Regions from separate parts of the Halopseudomonas sabulinigri genome, predicted to be linked through region 3. Evidence: predicted binding sites of a transcription regulator. Region 3 holds the regulator's gene; each other region holds the start of a gene.
What was found. The regulator sigma-54, encoded in region 3, starts transcription at its own class of promoters, with help from an activator protein. The targets are predictions, from matches to a motif close to ANTGGCATNNANNTTGCTNT.
Positions count from the first base shown of each region.

Region 1: a site for sigma-54 is predicted at 2,047-2,066, ahead of glnA (glutamate--ammonia ligase). Genes of this name have one in related genera too.
Region 2: a site for sigma-54 is predicted at 2,119-2,138, ahead of flgB (flagellar basal body rod protein FlgB). Genes of this name have one in related genera too.

Region 1 is NZ_LT629763.1:2,933,025-2,940,155, forward strand. It holds gene BLU26_RS13220 (DUF4124 domain-containing protein) at 1-396, opposite strand, end outside; gene glnA (glutamate--ammonia ligase) at 551-1,954, opposite strand; gene thiI (tRNA uracil 4-sulfurtransferase ThiI) at 2,266-3,723, shown strand; gene typA (translational GTPase TypA) at 3,891-5,702, shown strand; gene BLU26_RS13240 (alpha/beta hydrolase family protein) at 6,190-7,041, shown strand.
Region 2 is NZ_LT629763.1:4,022,612-4,029,742, reverse strand. It holds partial or broken gene BLU26_RS18650 (flagellar hook-basal body complex protein) at 1-480, opposite strand, end outside; gene flgD (flagellar hook assembly protein FlgD) at 517-1,200, opposite strand; gene flgC (flagellar basal body rod protein FlgC) at 1,218-1,658, opposite strand; gene flgB (flagellar basal body rod protein FlgB) at 1,662-2,066, opposite strand; gene BLU26_RS18450 (CheR family methyltransferase) at 2,302-3,129, opposite strand; gene BLU26_RS18445 (chemotaxis protein CheV) at 3,180-4,118, opposite strand; gene flgA (flagellar basal body P-ring formation chaperone FlgA) at 4,236-4,946, shown strand; gene flgM (flagellar biosynthesis anti-sigma factor FlgM) at 5,089-5,412, shown strand; gene BLU26_RS18430 (flagella synthesis protein FlgN) at 5,452-5,910, shown strand; gene BLU26_RS18425 (flagellar brake protein) at 6,071-6,730, shown strand; gene BLU26_RS18420 (MFS transporter) at 6,843-7,131, opposite strand, start outside.
Region 3 is NZ_LT629763.1:3,554,352-3,561,482, reverse strand. It holds gene lptC (LPS export ABC transporter periplasmic protein LptC) at 1-339, shown strand, start outside; gene lptA (lipopolysaccharide transport periplasmic protein LptA) at 326-904, shown strand; gene lptB (LPS export ABC transporter ATP-binding protein) at 901-1,626, shown strand; gene BLU26_RS16170 (RNA polymerase factor sigma-54) at 1,720-3,228, shown strand; gene hpf (ribosome hibernation promoting factor) at 3,307-3,615, shown strand; gene ptsN (PTS IIA-like nitrogen regulatory protein PtsN) at 3,637-4,092, shown strand; gene rapZ (RNase adapter RapZ) at 4,098-4,952, shown strand; gene BLU26_RS16150 (HPr family phosphocarrier protein) at 4,954-5,229, shown strand; gene pmbA (metalloprotease PmbA) at 5,421-6,776, opposite strand; gene yjgA (ribosome biogenesis factor YjgA) at 6,913-7,131, shown strand, end outside.

The sequences.
Region 1 (7,131 bases), 620 kb from region 3:
ATTCAAGTTGCCATCGACCTGGGCGCGCAACAGGCTGCCCATGCGCAGCGGCGGATCTACGCTCACGGTGAGGGTTATGTTGCCATCGTTGGCCCGCACGGCGGTATCGTTGGGGGGGCTGGTAATGGTCAGGCTGCGGTATCCGGCGCTGCTGGCGGCGCTGGTGCTTGCGTTGCTGTTATCGTTGTTGCGGGATTCGAACGCCGGAATAGGCTTGGGCGGCTCGATGCTGTTGGTGGGGCCAACCTCGACTTTGGTGGACTTGGGGTTGGGCTGATCAGAGTAAATCCGATTGCCCTGTTCGTCCGTCCACGTATACACATCGCTGGCTGCCGCACTGACGCTGATGCCGCTGAGTAATAGCAGCGACAGGGCAATGCCTGACTTTTTCAACATGGTCTTTTCTCCTGGGGGCCATCGCCCATCCTTGCAGTACTCTTTATAGCCCGAGAGCAGGCCTCCCGCCATCGCCCTGTGGCTCCGGGCGACAGGCGTAAAAAAAGGGCGCCCGAAAGGGCACCCTTTTTTGACTACCGGGCTTGCGCCAGGTTCAGCAGCTGTAATACAGGTCGTATTCCAGCGGGTGAACGAAGGTGCGAACCTTGATCTCTTCGGCGCTCTTGAGCTCCATGTAGGCGTCGATGAAGTCATTGGTGAAGACATCGCCCTTGGTCAGGAACTCGCGGTCAGCGTCCAGAGACTCCAGTGCCTCTTTCAGGCTACCGCAAACCTGTGGGATCTGATTCGCTTCTTCCGGCGGCAAGTCATACAGGTTCTTATCGGCAGCATCGCCAGGGTGGATCTTGTTCTGGATACCGTCCAGGCCAGCCATCAGCAGTGCCGCGAAGCACAGGTAGGGGTTGGCAGCCGGATCAGGGAAGCGTGCTTCGATGCGGCGGGCTTTCGGGCTGGAAACGTAAGGAATACGGATCGAGGCGGAACGGTTGCGGGCGGAGTACGCCAGCATGACCGGAGCTTCGAAGCCAGGGACCAGACGCTTGTAGCTGTTGGTAGACGGGTTGGTGAACGCGTTCAGTGCCTTACCGTGCTTGATGATACCGCCAATGAAGTACAGGGCAGTGTCGGAAAGGCCGGAGTAGCCTTCGCCAGCGAAGGTGTTCTTGCCGTCTTTGGCGATAGACATGTGTACGTGCATACCGGAGCCGTTGTCACCGTACAGTGGCTTGGGCATGAAGGTAGCGGTCTTGCCGAAAGCGTCGGCAACGTTGTGTACGCAGTACTTCAGGGTCTGTACTTCGTCGCCCTTGGCTACCAGCGTGTTGAACATGACGCCGATTTCGTTCTGACCAGCAGTTGCCACTTCGTGGTGATGAACTTCGATGGTCAGGCCCATTTCTTCCATGGCATTACACATGGCAGTACGGACTTCGTGATCGTGGTCGACCGGAGGAACCGGGAAGTAACCACCTTTAACGCCAGGGCGGTGGCCCTTGTTGCCAGTTTCGAAGTCGCCGTCAGTGTTCCAGGAGGCCTGCTCGGAGTAGATCTTGAACATGGAGCCAGAGATGTCGGACTTGAACTTCACTTCGTCGAAAACGAAGAATTCAGGCTCTGGGCCAACAAAGACGGTGTCACCGATGCCGGTGGACTTCAGATACTCTTCGCAACGCTTGGCGATGCCGCGTGGGTCGCGCTCGTAGCCTTGCATGGTAGAAGGCTCGATGATGTCGCAAACCAGGATCAGAGTAGGCTCTTCGGTGAAGGGGTCCATGACCGCGGTGCTGTCATCGGGCATGAGGATCATGTCGGAAGCTTCGATGCCTTTCCAGCCAGCAATAGAGGAACCGTCGAACATCTTGCCTTCTTCGAAGAAGTCATCTTTGACATCACGAGCAGGCATAGTGACGTGCTGCTGCTTGCCTTTGGTATCAGTGAAGCGCAGGTCAACCCACTTCACGTCATACTCTTTGATCAGTTGCATCGTTTTCGACATGGTTTCCTCCAAAAGGAATCGTTTGCCAGGCATCTGGCCTGGCGCCTCTTTAATTCGAGCGGATCGGGTCCGCACATCGGTTGCATTACAAGTGAGCAAAAGGTGTGCCATTTCGGAGCATGGCCCGAAAGGCCCATTCTTGCCGGGCTTTGCTCAAAAAAGCGTCAAAGCGCACCATTATGGCGCACCTATTAAGTGCAGATGCTGGGATCTATGCACTTTTTTGGTGCTATGCCTGTGTGGATGCTGCCGCGCGCCCCGCTACCACTCTAGGGTATAATGCGAGGCTTTGCGCACCTTACACCAATCCCATGAAACTGATCATCAAATTCTTCCCCGAAATCACCATCAAATCCCGCCAGGTGCGCAAGCGCTTCGTGGCCCAGCTGAAAGCGAACCTGAAGCGTCTGTTGCGCGATATTGACCCGGATGCCCGGGTCAATGGCAATTGGGATAGCCTGGAGGTCAACCTGGGCGCTGATCCGGCGTTGCAGCAGCGCTGCATTGAGCGGCTGAAAAACACGCCCGGCATAGCGCATTGTCATGAGGTGCACGAATACCCTTTGGGCACGCTGGATGAGCTGGCAGAGCTGTGTGTCGCCACGCTGGGCGAGCAGGTGCGTGGCAAGTGGTTTTCGGTACGCTGCAAGCGCGTAGGGACGCATGATTTCAGCTCGCAGGATGTCGGCATCAAGGTCGGTAGCGCGCTGAATCAGCGCTGCGGCGCTGCCGGGGTTTCGCTGAAGGCACCCGAGGTCGTGGTGCAGATTGAGATTCGTAATGAGCGGGTGTTCCTGATCCAGGCACGACATCAGGGCATGGGTGGTTTCCCGCTGGGCACCATGGAGCCGGTGTTGAGCCTGCTTTCTGGTGGCTTCGACTCTACCGTAGCCAGCTACCAGATGCTGCAGCGTGGCCTGTTGCCCCACTTTGTGTTCTTTAACCTGGGTGGTCGCGCCCATGAGTTGGGCGTGCGCCAGGTTGCGCACTATTTGTGGGAGCGTTATGCCGCCAGCCATCGCCTGCGCTTCGTCAGCGTGCCCTTTGAAGGGGTGGTTGCGGAAATCCTGCAGAACGTGGAAAACAGCCAGATGGGCGTGGTGCTCAAGCGCATGATGCTGCGCGCCGCGGACCGAGTGGCTTACCGCCTGAATATCGATGCGCTGGTCACCGGCGAGGCCATCGCTCAGGTCGCCAGTCAGACCCTGCCCAACCTGAGCGTGATCGACAACGCCGCTGAACGCTTTGTGATCCGCCCGCTGATCACCACCGCCAAGCTGGATATCATCGATACCGCGCGGCGCATTGGCACATTGGAGTTTTCCAGCAGCATGCCGGAGTACTGCGGCGTGATCTCGGTGGGCCCGGCCATCCGTACTACGCTAGCCAAGGTAGAAGAGGTTGAGGCCTGCTTTGATTTTGACGTGCTCAAGGAAGCGGTGCAGAACGCCAGTTACAGCGATTGCAGTGAGCTCGATCAGGTGCCGGAGGGCGGTGCTGAGGTCGAGGTGGTAAGTACCGCATTGGCTGGGCAGGTGGTACTCGACATCCGTCCCCCCGACGAGCAAGAAGCGCGGCCGCTGAAGTTGGACGGCGTCGAGGTCAAACCGGTGCCGTTCTATAGCCTGAGCAGTGCTTTCGCAACGCTGGATGATTCGCGCGCCTACCTGTTGTATTGCGAAAAGGGGGTGATGAGCCACCTGCATGCGCAATATTTACTCGATTCCGGGCACGGCAACGTGCGAGTGCTGCGACTGCCGAAGCAGTGAGCCTGCAGTTACCTGAAAAGCACCGCTGGGCAGTTTTTCTGCCTGTTAGCGCGGTGCAATTGGGCCTGGGCGTGCAAAAAACATACACTGTCACGTCCGGGTCTGTATAATGCCCACCTCTTTTTTCCAGTTAGCCGGCCAGTGCCGCGCCATCCAGGACGTCCATAGTGATCGAGAATCTCCGTAATATCGCCATTATCGCCCACGTTGACCACGGTAAAACTACCCTGGTTGATGCCCTCCTGCGCCAGTCCGGCACGCTGGACCGCAAGGAGCTGGACTCTGAGCGCATCATGGACTCAAACGACCAGGAAAAGGAACGCGGCATTACCATCCTGGCGAAGAACACCGCCATCAACTGGAACGGTTACCACATCAACATCGTCGACACCCCCGGCCACGCCGACTTTGGTGGCGAAGTTGAGCGGGTAATGTCCATGGTTGACTCGGTACTGCTGCTGGTTGATGCGGTTGACGGCCCCATGCCGCAAACCCGCTTCGTAACCCAGAAAGCCTTCCAGGCCGGTCTGCGCCCCATCGTGGTGGTAAACAAGATCGACCGTCCGGGCGCGCGCCCTGACTGGGTGATCGATCAGGTATTCGATCTGTTCGACAGCCTGGGTGCTACCGACGAGCAGCTGGACTTCCCCTTCGTTTATGCCTCCGCGATCAACGGCATTGCCGGTATGGATCCCGAAGAGATGTCCGAAGACCTGACGCCGCTGTTCCAGACCGTGGTTGACCGCGTGCCGTCGCCAGACGTCGATCTGGACGGCCCTTTCCAGATGCAGATTTCCGCGCTGGACTACAACAGCTTCCTCGGTGTGATCGGCATTGGCCGCATCCGTCGTGGCAAGATCAAGGCCAACAGCCCGGTCACCTCAATCGACGCCAGCGGCAAGAAGCGTAACGGCCGTATCCTCAAGATCATGGGTCACCACGGTCTGCAGCGCGTCGAAGTAGAAGAAGCGCAAGCTGGCGACATCATCTGCATCAGCGGCTTCGATCCGCTGTTCATCTCCGACACCCTGTGCGACCAGCAGAACGTCGAAGCCATGCCCGCTCTGACCGTAGACGAGCCCACCGTGAGCATGACCTTCCAGGTCAACGACTCACCGTTCGCTGGCAAGGAAGGCAAATTCGTCACCAGCCGCAACATCAAAGAGCGTCTGGAAAAAGAACTGCTGCACAACGTGGCACTGCGCGTTGAAGAAGGCGACAGCGCTGACAAGTTCAAGGTCTCCGGTCGTGGCGAGCTGCACCTGTCGGTACTGATTGAAACCATGCGCCGTGAAGGCTTCGAGCTGGGGATTTCCCGCCCGGAAGTGGTTATCAAGGAAGTCGACGGTGAAAAGCAGGAGCCCTACGAGAACGTCATCATCGACATCGAAGAGCAGCACCAGGGTCCGATCATGGAGCAGATGGGTCTGCGCAAGGGCGATCTGTCCAACATGGTCCCGGATGGCAAGGGCCGTATTCGCCTGGAATACACCATCCCGGCGCGTGGCCTGATCGGCTTCCGCAACACCTTCCTGACAATGACCTCGGGTTCCGGCATCATGACCAGTACCTTCAGCCACTACGGTGCGGTCAAGCTGGGTGATGTGGGCCAGCGTCAGAATGGCGTGCTGGTTTCCATGGCCACCGGCAAGGCGCTGACCTACTCGCTGGAAACCCTGCAGGATCGCGGCAAGCTGTTCCTGGAGCCGGGTCAGGATATCTATGAAGGTCAGCTGGCCGGTATTCACAGCCGTGACAACGACCTGGTGATCAACCCGACCAAGGGCAAGAAACTCGACAACATGCGTGCCTCGGGCAAGGATGAAACCATTGCCCTGGTGCCGCCGATCAAGTTTACCCTGGAGCAGGCGCTGGAGTTCATTGACGACGACGAGCTGGTAGAAGTGACGCCCAAGTCGATTCGTCTGCGCAAGAAGTTGCTCAACGAAAACGAGCGTAAGCGCGCCAACAAGGGCTAAGTCCCGAATTGGTAAAAGGAAGCCCCGCTCGGGTAAACCCGGCGGGGCTTTTTTGTGTCTGCCGGCGCATCTCTGGCGCCGCTATTGCATCGCGTCCTGGCGATCTATGCAGGCACGGATGGCACAGTGAAATACGCTATCGCTGAGCCAAAGCAGGCAGCTTGATACCCGTACGATAGTTGCCAATCACAGCGGCCATCGGCAGTTACTCTAGCGCCTCACATCGCCTTCATCTCCCCTTGTAGGTCAATGCAGTGACGGAGTGTGCAGAAATCGATTTTTGCTCGCCCAAATAGGTGAGTTAGTTCGAGTTAAGACATTCGTAAGGTGTGTCTCACCAGGCAGCTTTATCCCGTTCGGTAGTCGTTTGTATACGGCGAGTCATTTTTCGCAGCTACAACAACAATGAAGACGGAGAGTTTTACGAATGATCAACAATAAGCAGAAAAGCACCCTTGTCACCCTTCTTGCCAGCAGCGCCCTATTGATGTCCTCGGTTGCTATGGCGAACAACCCGCCACCGGTAGACCCGGGTACCGGCGAAGGTTATCAGCGCGGCCCCGACCCGACTGTGAGCTTCCTGGAGGCGGCGCGCGGTCAATACTCGGTTGAAACAGAGCGTGTTTCAGCCCTGGTCGGTGGCTTCGGTGGTGGCACCATTCATTACCCTGAAGACGCGACCGGTACCATGGGCGCCATCGTGGTTATTCCAGGTTTTGTTTCGGCTGAGTCTTCGATCGAATGGTGGGGGCCGAAGCTGGCGTCATACGGTTTTGTGGTGATGACTATCGATACCAATACCGGCTTTGATCAGCCGCCAAGCCGTGCGACTCAGATCAATGCCGCGCTGGATTACCTGGTCGATCAGAACACCGACAACGGGAGCCCGGTGCAGGGCATGATCGACGTCAACCGCCTGGGCGTTGTGGGTTGGTCCATGGGTGGCGGCGGGACTATTCGTGTCGCCAGCGAGGGTCGGATCAAGGCAGCCATTCCGCTGGCGCCCTGGGATACCAGCAGTCTCTATGCGCGCCGTGCCGAGGCGCCAACGCTGATCTTCGCTTGTGAAGCCGATGTGATCGCGCCGGTTGGCCAGCACGCATCGCCGTTCTACAACGCGTTGCCCTCTGATATCGATAAGGCCTTCGTCGAGCTCAACAATGGTACCCATTATTGCGGCAACGGCGGTGGCACCAACGACGACGTGCTGGGCCGTCTGGGCGTTTCCTGGATGAAAATGTACCTCGACGAGGATACCCGCTATAAGCAGTTCCTCTGTGGCCCGAACCACGAGTCCGACTACAGCATTTCTGAGTACCGTGGTAACTGCGTCTACTAATAGGTAGTAGGCGTGTTGTGGTCTGAGCGCCGGCCCTGCAATCGCAGGGCCGGCGCTTTTTTATGCCTCACCAGTTTTGCACTGGGTTTC
Region 2 (7,131 bases), 470 kb from region 3:
CGTGGAGGTAATGGCGCTGGTAGCATTCGGATCAGCCGAGCGGGTATCCACTCGCAGGTCAGTCTGAATACCCTGATTGATCAGGCCCGACACCGAGTTCACACCAAAGCCCTGCAGGCGCTCACCGGCGTTGTTGACGATGTTGCCCGCACTGTCGGTACCGAAGTAACCGGCGCGGGTGTAGCTGATAGCGCCATCCTTGCTGGTGACGAAGAAGCCGTTGCCGTTGATCGCCAGGTCCAGACTGTTTTCCGTAAAGCTGATATTGCCCTGGGTAAACAGCTGCGCCGAATCGGCCAGCGCTACACCACTGCCCTGCGCGTTGCTGCCGGAGCCCAGAACCGATGCCGCATAGACGTCGGCAAACTCGGCACGTGAGCTTTTGAAGCCCACGGTGCCGGCGTTGGCGATATTGTTACCGGTGATATTCAGATCGGATGCTGCCGCCCGGATACCACTCAAACCGATATTGAAAGCCATGGTGTTTCTCCTTACTCAGTCAGTGTCGGACGACTGTTATTTGATTGCATATACGTTGGACAGGCTGATACTGCCCAGCCCAGCCACGTTGAGCAGCAGCTCGCCGTTGTCACCAGCACCCAGCGAAACGCTGTCCACATTGGCCGGCAACAGGGTTGCCAGTTGCTTGCTGGTGCCATCAATGGCGGCGGTCGCTTCAAAGGTGTAGGCGCCGGGCGGCAAGATATTGCCGCTGGAGTCCTGCCCATCCCAGGTAAAGTCGTGCATGCCGGCTTCCAAGCTGCCCATGTTGATGGTGTCGACCAGGCTGCCGGAGCTATCGAGCACCTTCACGGTGACTGCACCGCTATTTTTGGGCAACGCAAACTGACCCTCCAGACCGTTGGCGGTATCCACCATCGCCTGATCGGACGGCACTATGACCGTGCGACCCACCATGGAGGACGCCTGCAGCGCCTGAGAAGACTGATAGCCGCTGAGCAATGCCTCCATCGAGGTGTTCATGTTTTCGATGCCCTCAACGGTGCTGAACTGTGCCAACTGGGCGATGAACTCGCCATTCTCCTGCGGCGACAGCGGGTCCTGGTTATTCATTTGCGCGACCAGCAGCTCCAGAAACTGATCCTTGCCCAGCTCATCATTCTTGGGCTGACGCTCGGAATCGAGCTGATACTGGTCCAGTACGCTGTTGCCCACTGCCACATTATTGCTGACACTCATGGTCTATAGATCTCCGATCACTGGCCCAGGGTAAGGACGCGTTGCAACATGGTCTTGGCGGTATTCATGACTTCCACGTTGGTCTGATAAGAACGCGACGCAGACATCATGTTGGCCATTTCTTCCACCACGTTGACGTTGGGATAAAACACATAACCTTCTTCGTTCGCCATCGGGTGATCCGGCTCATAGCGCGGCTCGAGCTCGGCATCTGATTCCACCACGCCCAGCACCTGCACACCCTCGCCCGCCTGCTGCTCATCGCTGAACAGTGAAGCTCCATTGCCCTGCTGTGCACTGAAAATGGTGGCAAAAACCGGATTGCGTGCGCGGTAGGTCTGATCAATGCTGCTGGAGACCGTCTCGGCGTTGGCAATATTGCTGGCGACCGTATTCAGGCGCAGCGACTGTGCGCTCATGCCGGAACCGGCGATGTCGAAAACCTTATCGAGTGACATGCGTTACTCTCCCCGCAAGGCCGTCATCAGCCCTTTGAATTTGCTATTGAGGAAGGTGAAACTGGCCTGAAAGTCGATGGCATTTTCCGCGTAGGCGGCCTTCTCGGCCTCAGGGTCTACGGTATTGCCGTCAAGCGAGGGCTGCAGTGGGTTACGAAAGCGCAGGCCAGCCACCTGATCAATCAGGCTCTCGGCAGCAATGTGGCCATCATCGGTCTGCGCGACAGCGACCGCCTGGCTACCGCCGGTCTGCTGGGCAGCCAGCACCGCGCTGAAGTCCAGATCCCGCGCTTTGTAGTTGGGGGTTTCCGCATTGGCGAGATTGTTGGCCAGCACCTCAGCCCGCTGAGAGCGGAACTTGAGCGCTTGCTCGTGCAATCCAAGTGCGTTTTCGAAACTCAAACTCATGGCAACCTTCCTCGTTCTGGCGCTGTGGCCAAAAGACCTTTCTGCCAACAACAAAGCAAAGGGCATGCCAAAAAACAAATCCCATAAAATACATAGAGTTAGGAATCAAGTACGAGGTAAAGCGGCAAAGCGTTACCGGCAGGCGGCAAGCGGCAGTGCCAACATCAGGGGTAAGCGGCAAGAGTTTTGCCGCCCACTGGGGAGCGGCAAAGAGAGAAGAAAGGCGGGAGAAAAATCAGCGAGCCTGGTACACGATACCCGGATTGCACTGCACCATCTGATAGAGTTCCGGCAAGCCGTTCAGAGCCTCGGAGGCGCCCAGCATCAGATAGCCGCCCGGCTTGAGGGTGCCATGAATACGCCGCAGGATGTCCTTCTTGACGTCAGCAGAGAAGTAAATCAGCACATTCCGGCAGAACACGATGTCGAACTTGCCCAGCATCGAATAGCTGTCGAGCAGATTCATCGCGCGGAACTCGACCCGGTTACGCAGTGGCGGCTTCACCGCCCAGCGACCTGGCGCCAACTGATCAAAGTAACGCGCCAGACGATCCTGTGACAGGCCGCGGGCCACCGACAGACTGTCGTATTCGGCACTCTTGGCGGCGTTCAAAATGCCACCCGACAGATCCGTGGCCACAATTTGCGCCCCGCCACGCAACTGGCCAAGGTTGCTGCGCTCATACTCGTCAATCGACATGCTCAGCGAATACGGCTCCTGACCCGACGAGCAAGCCGCTGACCAGATACGCAGACGCTGGCCTGGATTGTTCTTGATGAACTCCGGAATCAGTTTCTTCTTCAGCACTTCGAACGGATAAACATCGCGAAACCAGAGGGTCTCGTTAGTGGTCATCGCGTCGATCACCGACTCACGCAAACCACCGCGCGGCTGCGCCTGGATACGTTTGACCAGTTCGCCCAGGCTGCCGATCTTCTCCTGCTCAAGCAGACGGTTCAATCGGCTGGACACCAGATACTGTTTGTTGTCACCCAGTACAATGCCGCAGGCTTTTTCCAAAAACTCGCGAAATACCTGAAAGTCCTGATTTGCCAAAGTCACTCGGGCCGCCTTGCGTTGTGTGAATTCAGTGTTGGGTTCCTCACCGTCCGCTACTCGGCCTGATCGCGCACGGCGTGCAGACGATCAATAACCCGCTGCGCCAGGTCATCGGGCTTGAACTTGGCAAGAAAGTCGTCAGCACCCACTTTCTTGACCATCGCCTGGTTGAATACACCCGAGAGCGAGGTATGCAGCATCACGTGCAGATCTTTCAGCCGTGGATCGTTGCGTATCTCTGCGGTCAGCGTATAGCCATCCATTTCGGGCATTTCAATGTCCGAGACCATCATCAGCAAGGTCTTGCTGACATCTTCACCCTGTTCAGCTTGCAACTTGAGCCAGTCCAGCGCCTGCCTGCCATCATTGAGGGTAATGATCTCGACCCCCACTTCCTGCAGACAGCGCGACACCTGCTTGCGCGCAATCGACGAGTCATCAACGATCAGTACCCGGCGAGACACCGCCTCGGCGTTGGTTTCCTGGTTGATGACGCCCTCGGAAATCTTCTCATTGGTCGGCACGACCTCGGCCAGCACCTTCTCGACGTCGATAATCTCCACCATCTGATTGTCGACCCGCGTCACCGCGGTGAGGTAGTGATCGCGACCGGTACCCTTTGGCGGCGGATGAATCTCGGACCAGTTCATGTTGACGATGCGCTCAACCGAGCGAACCAGAAAACCCTGAACCTTGTAGTTGTACTCAGTGATGATAACGAAAGCGGTATCCAGATTATCCAGCCCTGGCCCGCCCGTTGCGCGATTGAGATCAAGAATCGGCAGAGTGCCACCACGAATGTGCGCCACACCGCGAACCACAGGATGCAGCTTCGGCATCGTGGTCAGGCGAGGGCACTGCAGCACCTCTTTCACCTTGAACACGTTGATCCCGTATAGCTGATTGCCTGCCAGCCTGAACAGCAGCAGCTCCAACCGATTCTGACCAACCAGCTGTGTCCGCTGATTGACTGAATCCATTACACCAGCCATGGGCAGCTCCTTCTCGTCTTGAGCTCAATGCGGCATGTTTCCTGCAGCAATGGCCTTGAGGCTATTGGACTGACAGTAAAATGACACGCACCGACCATTTGTTATAAAGGTAATTGTATGCGTTTTATCACCGGGTGCGCGGCATTGGCGATATTTTTTTCCACGTCAGCGCTCGCCAACCCGCTCATTGACCAGCTTATCGGCGCGACCAATGGGTTTCTTGAGCAGGAAGTCGAGGAACATATTGCACGCAGTGGTCTGCCGGCGCGCTACGAGATCAAGCTCAACCGGCTCGACGCCAGACTGCGCCTGCCTGTGTGCCCGGAAGATCAACTCAGCGCCGAGCTGGAAAGCCCCGACATCCCGGTTGGCAGGGTTACCGTCCGCCTGACCTGTAACAGCAGCTCTCCCTGGCGCCTTTTTGTACCCGGCCAGGTCAGCCTGTACCAACAGGTGTTGGTCAGTGCCCGTCCGCTGGCGCGCAACAGTCTGCTCAGCGCAACCGACCTGACCCTGAAGGAGCGCGACACCAGCCTGCTGCGCGACAAATATCTGGTTGATCCGCAGCAGGCGATTGGCATGCGCCTGACCCGACCGGTGCCACCGGATACCATCATCACCTTTGCCGTGGTAGAACAAAACGAGGTGGTGCAACGTGGCGACAAGGTAGTCATCAGCGCCAGCAACAGCAATGTATCGGTGAAAATGCCCGGCGAGGCATTGGAAAGCGGTACGCTGGGAGCACAGATCCGAGTGCGCAACACGCGCTCGAACCGTGAGATAAAGGCCCGTGTCAGCGGGCCGGGACAGGTCAGGGTAGACATGTGATGAACGGCAAATTATGGGATATACTGCCGACAGAACCGAGCACGCCGTACTGTGATGCTCTTCACACTTATTTTCCCTAAAGTTTTCAGCCTCGCGGCCGTTAAAGCGGTTAGAGAAGATTTTACAGTTTGAGGAATTCATCATGGTCATCGACTTCAACTCGCCGAATGGTCCTAACGGAGCCGGCCGCAGCAACCAGACCAGCAGCACGTCTGGCAAGCGTGACGCAACGCTCGACAACGCCGAGAAAGCTACTAGCGGTACTACTCAGGAAGCCACAAGCGAGCGCTCATCGGTCAGCCTCAGCCAGCAGGCACAACAGCTGCAGGCCATTGAAGAGCGTCTGCGTGAGCTGCCGGAAGTCGATAGCGAGCGTGTTAACCAGATCAAACAGGCCATTGCTGACGGCAGTTATCAGGTCGATAGCAACCGGATTGCAGACAAGCTGCTCAGTTTCGAAAGCTGACCGGCTGTCTGATCCTGGCCAATGCTTGCGGAGGCACCGATGCACGCGTTGAACGATATTCTTCAACAGGCTGACCAGGATTGTGAACGCTACCTTGCACTGACCGAGCGCGAGCGCGAGGCCATAGTGCAGCAAAGCATGGACGAACTGGAACAACTGCTGCAGGAAAAGCGCCCGCTGATCGAAGCCCTCGCCCGCCACGATCAGAGCATCAAGCACTATTGCAGCCAGCAGCAAATCAGCGCTCAGAGCCTGCAAAGCCATGTTAGCGGCCTGAACGATGAAGCACTCAGCGCCGCCTATCAGCAGTTTCTCGAGCACCTGGAAGCCTGCAAGGCCGCCAATGACCGCAATGCACGACTGGTTCGACATAGCCAGAACAGCACCTCCAACCTGCTCGACCTGCTGCGCAATCAGGGCGAATCCAGCCAGAACATCTATGACCAACTGGGCAATCGGAGCCGGTCAGGCGTGTCACGTGACCTTACCAAGGTCTGAGGTGATGCCAATCAGCCAGCTTGCTGTATAGTAGTCCGCAAGCCAAAACCAATAATACCGAGAGCCCTAAGTGTCCACCCTATTCTCACAAGAAGCTGGTCCACAGCCCCCTCGCGAAGTCCGCTCCCCGATTGAGATTACCGCGCTACTCAAGACACTGATGCAATCTCGCGACCCCTTGATCATCACCTTTGAAGATCGTACCCAGAAATTCCAGAGTTTTATCGTCAACCTCGATGGCGATCGTGGCGACGTCTGGATTGACGAGATGATTCCGCGCGAAGGCGACCGCTACGCCAGCCAGGGTGAGGCCTACAAGGTGGATGCCTGGCATGAGGGCATTCATATCCGCTGGAGCTGCCCTGGCGCTACTCAGGTGATGCTCGACGATGCACCCGCCTACGCTGCGAAGATGCCGGAAGAACTCATCTATCACCAGAAACGTGGCGCCTTCCGAGCCAGCGTCCGCCGCACCGCCGACATTGCGCTGGAGCTGAACCACCCCGAGCGCCAGCGCAGCCTGAAAGCCTTTCTGATGGACATCTCCGCCACCGGCTGCAAGATTCGACTCGATGGCGATCTGAGTAAGTCGCTGCAACCAGGTGAACTGTTCGAGCCCTGCTATCTGCAGTTGCCCGAGACCGGGCGCCTGGAACTGGGCCTGGAAATCCGCCATGCGGCCTTCGTGGAAACCGCAAACGAAACCCACGTTGGCGCGCATTTCCGCCAGCCTTCGCCCCTCGCGCAGCGGCAGATAGACCGCTTCGTCAACCACCTTCAGCGCGAAGCGCGCCGCATCGAAAAAGAAGACCTTTTCTAAGCTACCTGCGAATGCGCCGGACTCACCCGGCGCCAGCGCGCGCCATCAGCTTGCTTGCAGCGAGCATCCTGTGGGCGAGAACGCCGCCCACCTGGCACTGGTAAAAAAACCTTCAGCCCGGACGATGGTCGTCCTGATCGGCATCCGCTGCTGCCACTTCCGCCTCGGACAAGGGCGCTGGCTCCTCTTCCACCACGTCGTCCTGCATCTGGTCAGCGACCGCCTGTTCATCGACCCGAGGATCAATCGCAGCTGCCAACGGTGAGCTGGCGAGGTTACCGGCGGCCGGCATGAAGTGCAGCGGCGCCTCCTCCACCAGGTGCTCGCCGGTCACTGCGCCAGCGCGGACGCGGAATACCAACACCAGCGAGCAGCAGGCCATGAAGACATACAGCATGTCG
Region 3 (7,131 bases):
AGTACGCACCTGGAGCAGCCCAAGTTATTGTTTTATCGAGGCGAAGAGCCTGCACCCTGGCTGCTTGAAGCCGACGAAGGTCTGGTAACTGAAAAGGGGGATCGCGTTGACCTGAGCAGCAATGTACTGCTGCAACAGGAGATCGCCAATCAACCGACCCGCCGCCTGACCTCTTCTGCCCTGACGCTGTTTCCGGCGCGCGATTATGCCGAAACAGATCAAGAGGTTAAAATCGAAGCTGCGCGTAGCGTAACCACCGCCACGGGCATGCAGTTATTTCTCAATGACGGCCGCCTGCAGCTGCTGTCCACCGTACGAGGCCAACATGAGGTGCGCTAAATCCCTCTTTGTCATGTCGCTGCTGCTCTATCCAGCCGCGTCCGCATTCGCCCTGCCAAGCGACAGCGCCCAGCCCATTCGCATTCAAGCCAATGCTGCCACGCTGGACGACAAGCGCAACACTGCGGTTTACACCGGCAACGTCATCATCACCCAGGGCAGCATGCGCCTGACCGGTAGCCGCGTTACCCTGACCACTGATGCCAATGGCGAGCTGAACAAGCTGGTGACCCAGGGCGGCCCGGCTACCTATCAGCAGACGCCGGAGGCCAACAAGGCGCCGGTCAAGGCGCGCGCCCAGACCATCGAATACCACGCCGCCGATGAGCGCGTCGTGTTGATCGACAAGGCCTTCCTCGAACAGTCCGGCAATACCTTTCAGGGTGACTACGTCAGCTACGACATTCCCGCCCAGGTGGTTGATGCTGGGCGCAACAGCAGCAGTGGCGCCAGCGGCGCCGAGAGCAACGGCAATGGCCGCATCGAGATCACTATCCAGCCCCGCAGTCGCGGCGCCGAAAGCGCCGCACCCGCCGAAGACGCCAGCGAGCCCGCCGCACCATGAGCACATTACAGGCCCGTAATCTGGCCAAGGCCTACAAGGCTCGCCAGGTCGTGAAAGATGTCTCTGTCGCGATCGACAGCGGCGAAGTGGTCGGCCTGCTGGGCCCCAACGGGGCCGGCAAGACCACCTGTTTCTACATGATTGTCGGGCTGGTCAAATCTGACCAGGGCGCGGTGCAGATCGATGATCGCGACATCACCGCACTGCCGATGCACGGCCGCGCGCGCGAAGGTATCGGCTACCTGCCACAGGAAGCTTCGATCTTCCGCAAACTCACGGTTGCCGACAACATCATGGCCATTCTGGAAACCCGCAAGGACCTCAACGCCGAGGGCCGCAAGGGCAAGCTGGAATCACTGCTACGCGAGTTTCACATCCAGCACCTGCGTGACAATCTGGGCATGAGCCTGTCCGGTGGCGAGCGGCGCCGCGCTGAGATTGCCCGCGCATTGGCAACCGACCCGAGCTTCATTCTGCTCGACGAGCCCTTTGCCGGCGTTGACCCCATTTCGGTCAGCGACATCAAACAGATCATCCAGCACCTGAAAGACAAGGGCATTGGCGTGCTTATCACCGACCACAACGTGCGAGAAACGCTGGATATCTGCGACAAGGCCTATATCGTCAACGAAGGCCACATAATCGCCGAAGGTGACGCCGATACGGTATTGGCCGATCAGACGGTCAAGGACGTCTACCTGGGCCACGCCTTCCGGCTATAAAACGGCAAAGGTTTCAGGCATGCTACAAAACAACATGAGCCCGAGCGGCCTCGCTAACAGTTTGATCAAGCGCACAAGGTAATTCGCCACACAATGAAACCCTCGCTCGTCCTCAAGATGGGGCAGCAGCTGACGATGACTCCGCAGCTGCAGCAAGCCATCCGACTGCTACAGCTATCCAGCCTCGACCTCCAGCAGGAGGTGCAGGAAGCACTGGAGGCCAATCCCATGCTGGAGATGGCCGACGACGGCGACGACGATTACAGCGCCGGCAGCAATGATGCCAACGACAGCGACAACACCGGGGACGATACCTCGGTCAGCGTGCCCGAACCCGTCTCGCTGGATGCCATCGACCAGCACAGCCAGCCCGAACAGGACGGTAACTGGAACGAACAGATTCCCAACGAGCTGCCGGTCGATACCCAATGGGAGGACGTCTACCAGACCTCAGCCAGCTCCCTGCCCAGCCAGGATGAAGAGGATTGGGACTACACCTCGCGCACCGGCACCGGTGAGACGCTGCAGAGCCATCTGGAGTGGCAGCTCAACCTTATCCCGATGTCGGAAACCGACTATGAAATTGCCATCGCGCTGATTGATGGCATCAACGCCGACGGCTACCTGGAAGAATCCCTGGACGACATTCTCGCTTCACTGCCTCCCGAAATGGAGGTCGAGATGGACGAGATCGAGATGGTGCTACACCGTATTCAGCAGTTCGAACCGGTTGGCATTGGCGCACGTGACCTGCGCGAGTGCCTGCTGCTGCAGATTCGCCAGTTGCCGGCAGATACCCCCATGCTCGAGCAGGCCACGCGGGTTATCCGTGACCACCTGGAACTGCTTGGCAGCCGCGACTTCAGCCAACTGATGCGCCGCAGCAAATTGAAGGAAGACCAGCTGCGCGACGCCGTGGCGCTGATTCAAACACTGAACCCCAGGCCCGGCGGTGAAATTGCCTCCGGCGAGCCGGAGTACGTGATCCCCGACGTTATTGTGCGCAAGGACAACAACCGCTGGCTGGTTGAGCTGAACCAGGAGTCCGTACCCAAGGTGCGCGTCAACGGCCAGTATGCTTCCATGGTCCGCCGCGCCGACTCCAGTGAAGACAACACCTACCTGCGCAATCACTTGCAGGAAGCGCGCTGGTTCATCAAGAGCCTGCAAAGCCGCAACGAAACCCTGATGAAAGTCGCCACCCAGATTGTCGAGCATCAGCGCGGCTTTCTGGAACAGGGTGAAGAAGCCATGAAGCCGCTGGTATTGCACGACATCGCTGAAGCCGTTGGCATGCACGAGTCGACCATCTCGCGGGTAACCACGCAGAAGTTCATGCACACGCCGCGCGGCATCTTCGAACTCAAGTACTTTTTCTCCAGCCATGTCGGCACCAGCGAAGGCGGCGAATTCTCCTCTACCGCCATTCGCGCGCTGATTAAAAAACTGGTTGCTGCAGAAAACCCAAAGAAACCATTGAGCGACAGCAAGATCGCTGGTTTACTGGAAGAACAAGGCATTGAAGTGGCCCGCCGGACCATCGCAAAATACCGCGAATCGCTCAATATCGCGCCCTCGAGCGAACGCAAGAGACTGGTTTAAGCTGTCAAGGAACATACAGTGGCACCACCGGGTGACGCCCAGTCACCCAGCAACATCAAGCCAATCAGGAGAAGCCGTATGCAACTGAACATTAGCGGTCATCAACTCGATATCACTGACGCACTGCGCGATTACGTCACTGAAAAAATGGCCCGCCTGGAGCGGCATTTTGACAAGATCACCAACGTCCAGGTAACCCTTGAAGTCGAAAAACTCCGTCAGAAAGCTGAAGCAACCCTGCATGTCGCCGGTGGCGAAGTTGTCGCCCTTGCCGAGCATACCGACATGTACGCCGCCATCGACCAGCTCACCGACAAGCTTGACAGGCAACTGATCAAGCACAAGGAAAAACACATCGATCGCCTGCAAGGCGCCAACGACCGTTAACGCGAATCTCACCGCATAACCATGCAAATAGACCATATCTTGACCCCTGACCGCACCTTCTCGGGCGTTCAGGGGGGATCCAAGAAACGTGTGCTGGAGCTGATCGGCAAACTGGTTGCCCAGCACACCAACCTTGACCCAGATGCCATTTACGAAAGCCTGATTGCCCGCGAAAAACTGGGCTCCACCGGCTTCGGCAATGGCATCGCCATTCCTCACTGCCGCCTGGGCGACTGCCATCAGGCTATCGGCGCTCTGCTGCAGCTTGATGGAAAAATCGATTTCGATGCGCTGGACGGCCAACCCGTAGACTTGATCTTCGTCCTCCTGGTCCCCCAGGAGGCGACCGACCAGCACCTGCAGATTCTGAAAATGCTTGCTGGCAAACTGGATCAGGCCGAGCTGCGCGATGCACTGCGCGCCGCGCCCGACGCCCAGAGCCTGTACGATGTCATGACCGCCGGAGATGGGGGCTGAAGCCAATGCGTCTGGTTGTCGTCAGCGGCCGTTCCGGGTCAGGTAAAAGCACCGCTTTGCACCTGCTGGAAGACAATGGCTTCTACTGCATCGACAACTTGCCGGCAGGTCTGCTGCCGGAACTGGCCAAACAGGCCAGCCAAGCCGAGCTAAGCCTGCCTGCAGTGGCCATCAGCATTGATGCCCGCAACCTCGCCAGCGATTTGCAACGATTCCCTGAGCTGCTCAAACAGGTTCGCGATGCCGGCGTGAACTGTGACGTACTCTTTCTCGCCGCCACTGACGACGTACTGATAAAACGCTTCTCGGAAACCCGCCGCAAGCACCCCCTTACCGACAGCGAGCGCTCCCTGGCAGAAGCCATTGCCCATGAGCTGCGCATCCTTGAGCCAATCATTGACCTGGCAACGCTGAAGATCGACACCAGCCACCTCAACCTTTACCAGTTGCGCGACCAGATTAAGCAACGCTTGCTGGGCAGTCAGGGCAGCACACCCTCAGTGCTGATCCAGTCATTCGGCTTCAAGCGTGGAGTGCCGGCCGATGCCGATTTGATCTTCGACGTGCGCTGCCTGCCCAACCCCTACTGGCGCCCAGACCTGCGTGCGTTTTCCGGCCGCGACGCGCCGGTGCGCGAGTATCTGGATCAGCAGCCCGATGTTGAAGAAATGTACCAGGACATTCGCCAGTTTCTAAAAAAGTGGCTGCCGCGCTACGCGGCTGGAGAACGCAGCTACATGACCATTGCGATAGGCTGCACCGGCGGCCACCATCGCTCGGTCTACCTCGCTGAGCGCCTGGTGAAAGAGCTAGGTACTAGCACGCCCAACCTGTTGATTCGCCACCGCGACCTGCCCTGACATGCCAACCACCCGCGTAGAAATCATCAACAAGCTCGGCCTGCACGCACGCGCCGCAGCGAAATTCGTTGGCGTTGCCAATCGCTACGGCTGCCAGGTGCGAGTGGGACAGGACGAAGAGAGCCTGCAGGTCGACGGCAAGAGCATCATGCAGGTGATGATGCTCGCGGCGAGCAAAGGCAGCGAGATCTGCATCAGCTGCGAAGGCGAGCAGGCCGAACAGGCGCTGGATGAGCTGCTTGCGCTGATCAATGACTATTTCGGGGAAGGGGAGTAAGGGCAAGCTGCAAGCTCTATCAGGGTGCTGCAGTGGTATCGTCCACCAAGTGATATTCAGGAAATGGTGCTCTCAAGGCGGCTCCGACAGCAGGCCGACCCACACACCAGGCCAGGCCTGAATAGATATATACCCACCAACACCCTGATTCCAACCACTTGTGAGTTGCTTGTAGCTTGCAGCTGGCGCCGCTAGGCGCCCCCTACCGTCATGCCATCGACCAACCAGCTACCGGTCAGATAACTACCGCGACGCTCCAGATCATTACCCACGCAGCGCAGGTTGGCGTACATGTCACGCAGGTTGCCGGCGATGGTCACCTCGTTGACCGCGTGTTGAATCTCACCGTTTTCAACCCAAAAACCGCCAGCGCCGCGTGAATAGTCACCGGTGACACCATTAACACCCTGCCCCATCAGCTCGGTGACCAGCAGACCGGTGCCCATTTCCTTGAGCAGCGATTGCAGGTCACCGGCGTTGCTGGTGACCTGCAGGTTGTGCACGCCCCCGGCATTGGCCGTACTGGGCATGCCCAGCTTACGCCCGGAATAGGTCGAAAGTATCCAGCTACTCAGCCGCCCCTGATCAATAAAGGCTTGTTCACGGGTCGCCAGACCATCGCCGTCAAAAGCTGCACTGCCCAGCCCACGCAGCTCAAACGGCCGCTCCTGCATGGTCATCCAGTCCGGGAACACTGGCTCGCCGAGGGCATCCAGCAAGAAGGTTGACTGGCGGTATACCGCGCCGCCGGAGATGGCGCCCAGCAAGTGACCGACCAGGCCCACCGCCTGATCCGCCGCAAACAGCACCGGCACCTTGGCCGTTTTCACCGGTTTCGGGTTCAACCGCGACAAAGTACGTTCCGCCGCCTTGCGTCCAATCTCCTGCTCACTTGGCAGCCGCGCAGCAACCCGGTCCACCGCGTACCAGTAATCACGCTGCATGCTCTGTTCAGTACCGACAATCAACACAGCCGCAGCGCTATGCCGTGTGCCCATGGAGCTGCCGATAAAGCCGTGGCTGTTGCCGTACACGCGACAGCCCTGCTGGGTGCTGACCTGAGCACTGTCAGTACTCAGACGCGAGTCCACCTCCAGCGCAGCCGCTTCCAGCAACAGCGCCTTGTCGATGGCCGCCTCGGCACTGATATGCCAAGGATGAAACAAATCAAGATCCGGTATTTGCTGCGCCATCAGCGCAGCGTCAGCCAGGCCCGCGCTTGGGTCTTCGGAAGCATGGCGGGCAATCACCAGCGCGGTTTCCACCGCCTTGCGAATCGCTTCGTCTGAGGTGTCCGAGGTGCTCACCGAGCCTTTGCGTTGGCCCAGATACAGCGTGATGGCAAAGCCCTGGTCACGGTTGAACTCAACCGTTTCTACCTCACCTTTACGCACCCCGACCGACAGCCCGGTACTTTGACTCACGCCCACTTCGCTGGCAGTGGCGCCCTGACGACGGGCCTCATCAACGATAAAGGCCACGCGCTGTTCCAGGCTGGCACGCAGCGCTTGTGGGTCCTCGGATTGCGTCGCAATTGGTGCGGTCATAGTTCCTCCATGGCAATGCATTCCATTGTAGCGGCCTTGCGCCGCCGCCGACCACAGTGGATTACCCCGGGCAAGCCAGAACGGGTATCATAGGCCGGTATCGCCCTCTCCCAGAGCAACTTTCTACAGGCACGCCATGACCGAGTTTCACGAAGACGAATCCCTCGAACCCATTGACGAAAGCAAGAGCAAAAGCCAGATCAAACGGGAAATGGATGCCTTGCAGGAGATGGGCCGACGCCTCATAGCGCTCAAGCCTGAGCAACTGAACAAGCTGGAGCTGACCGACAAGCTGCGCCTTGCCCTGGCCGAGGCTCCGAAACACACCGCTCGGGGTGCTCTCAAGCGTCACATG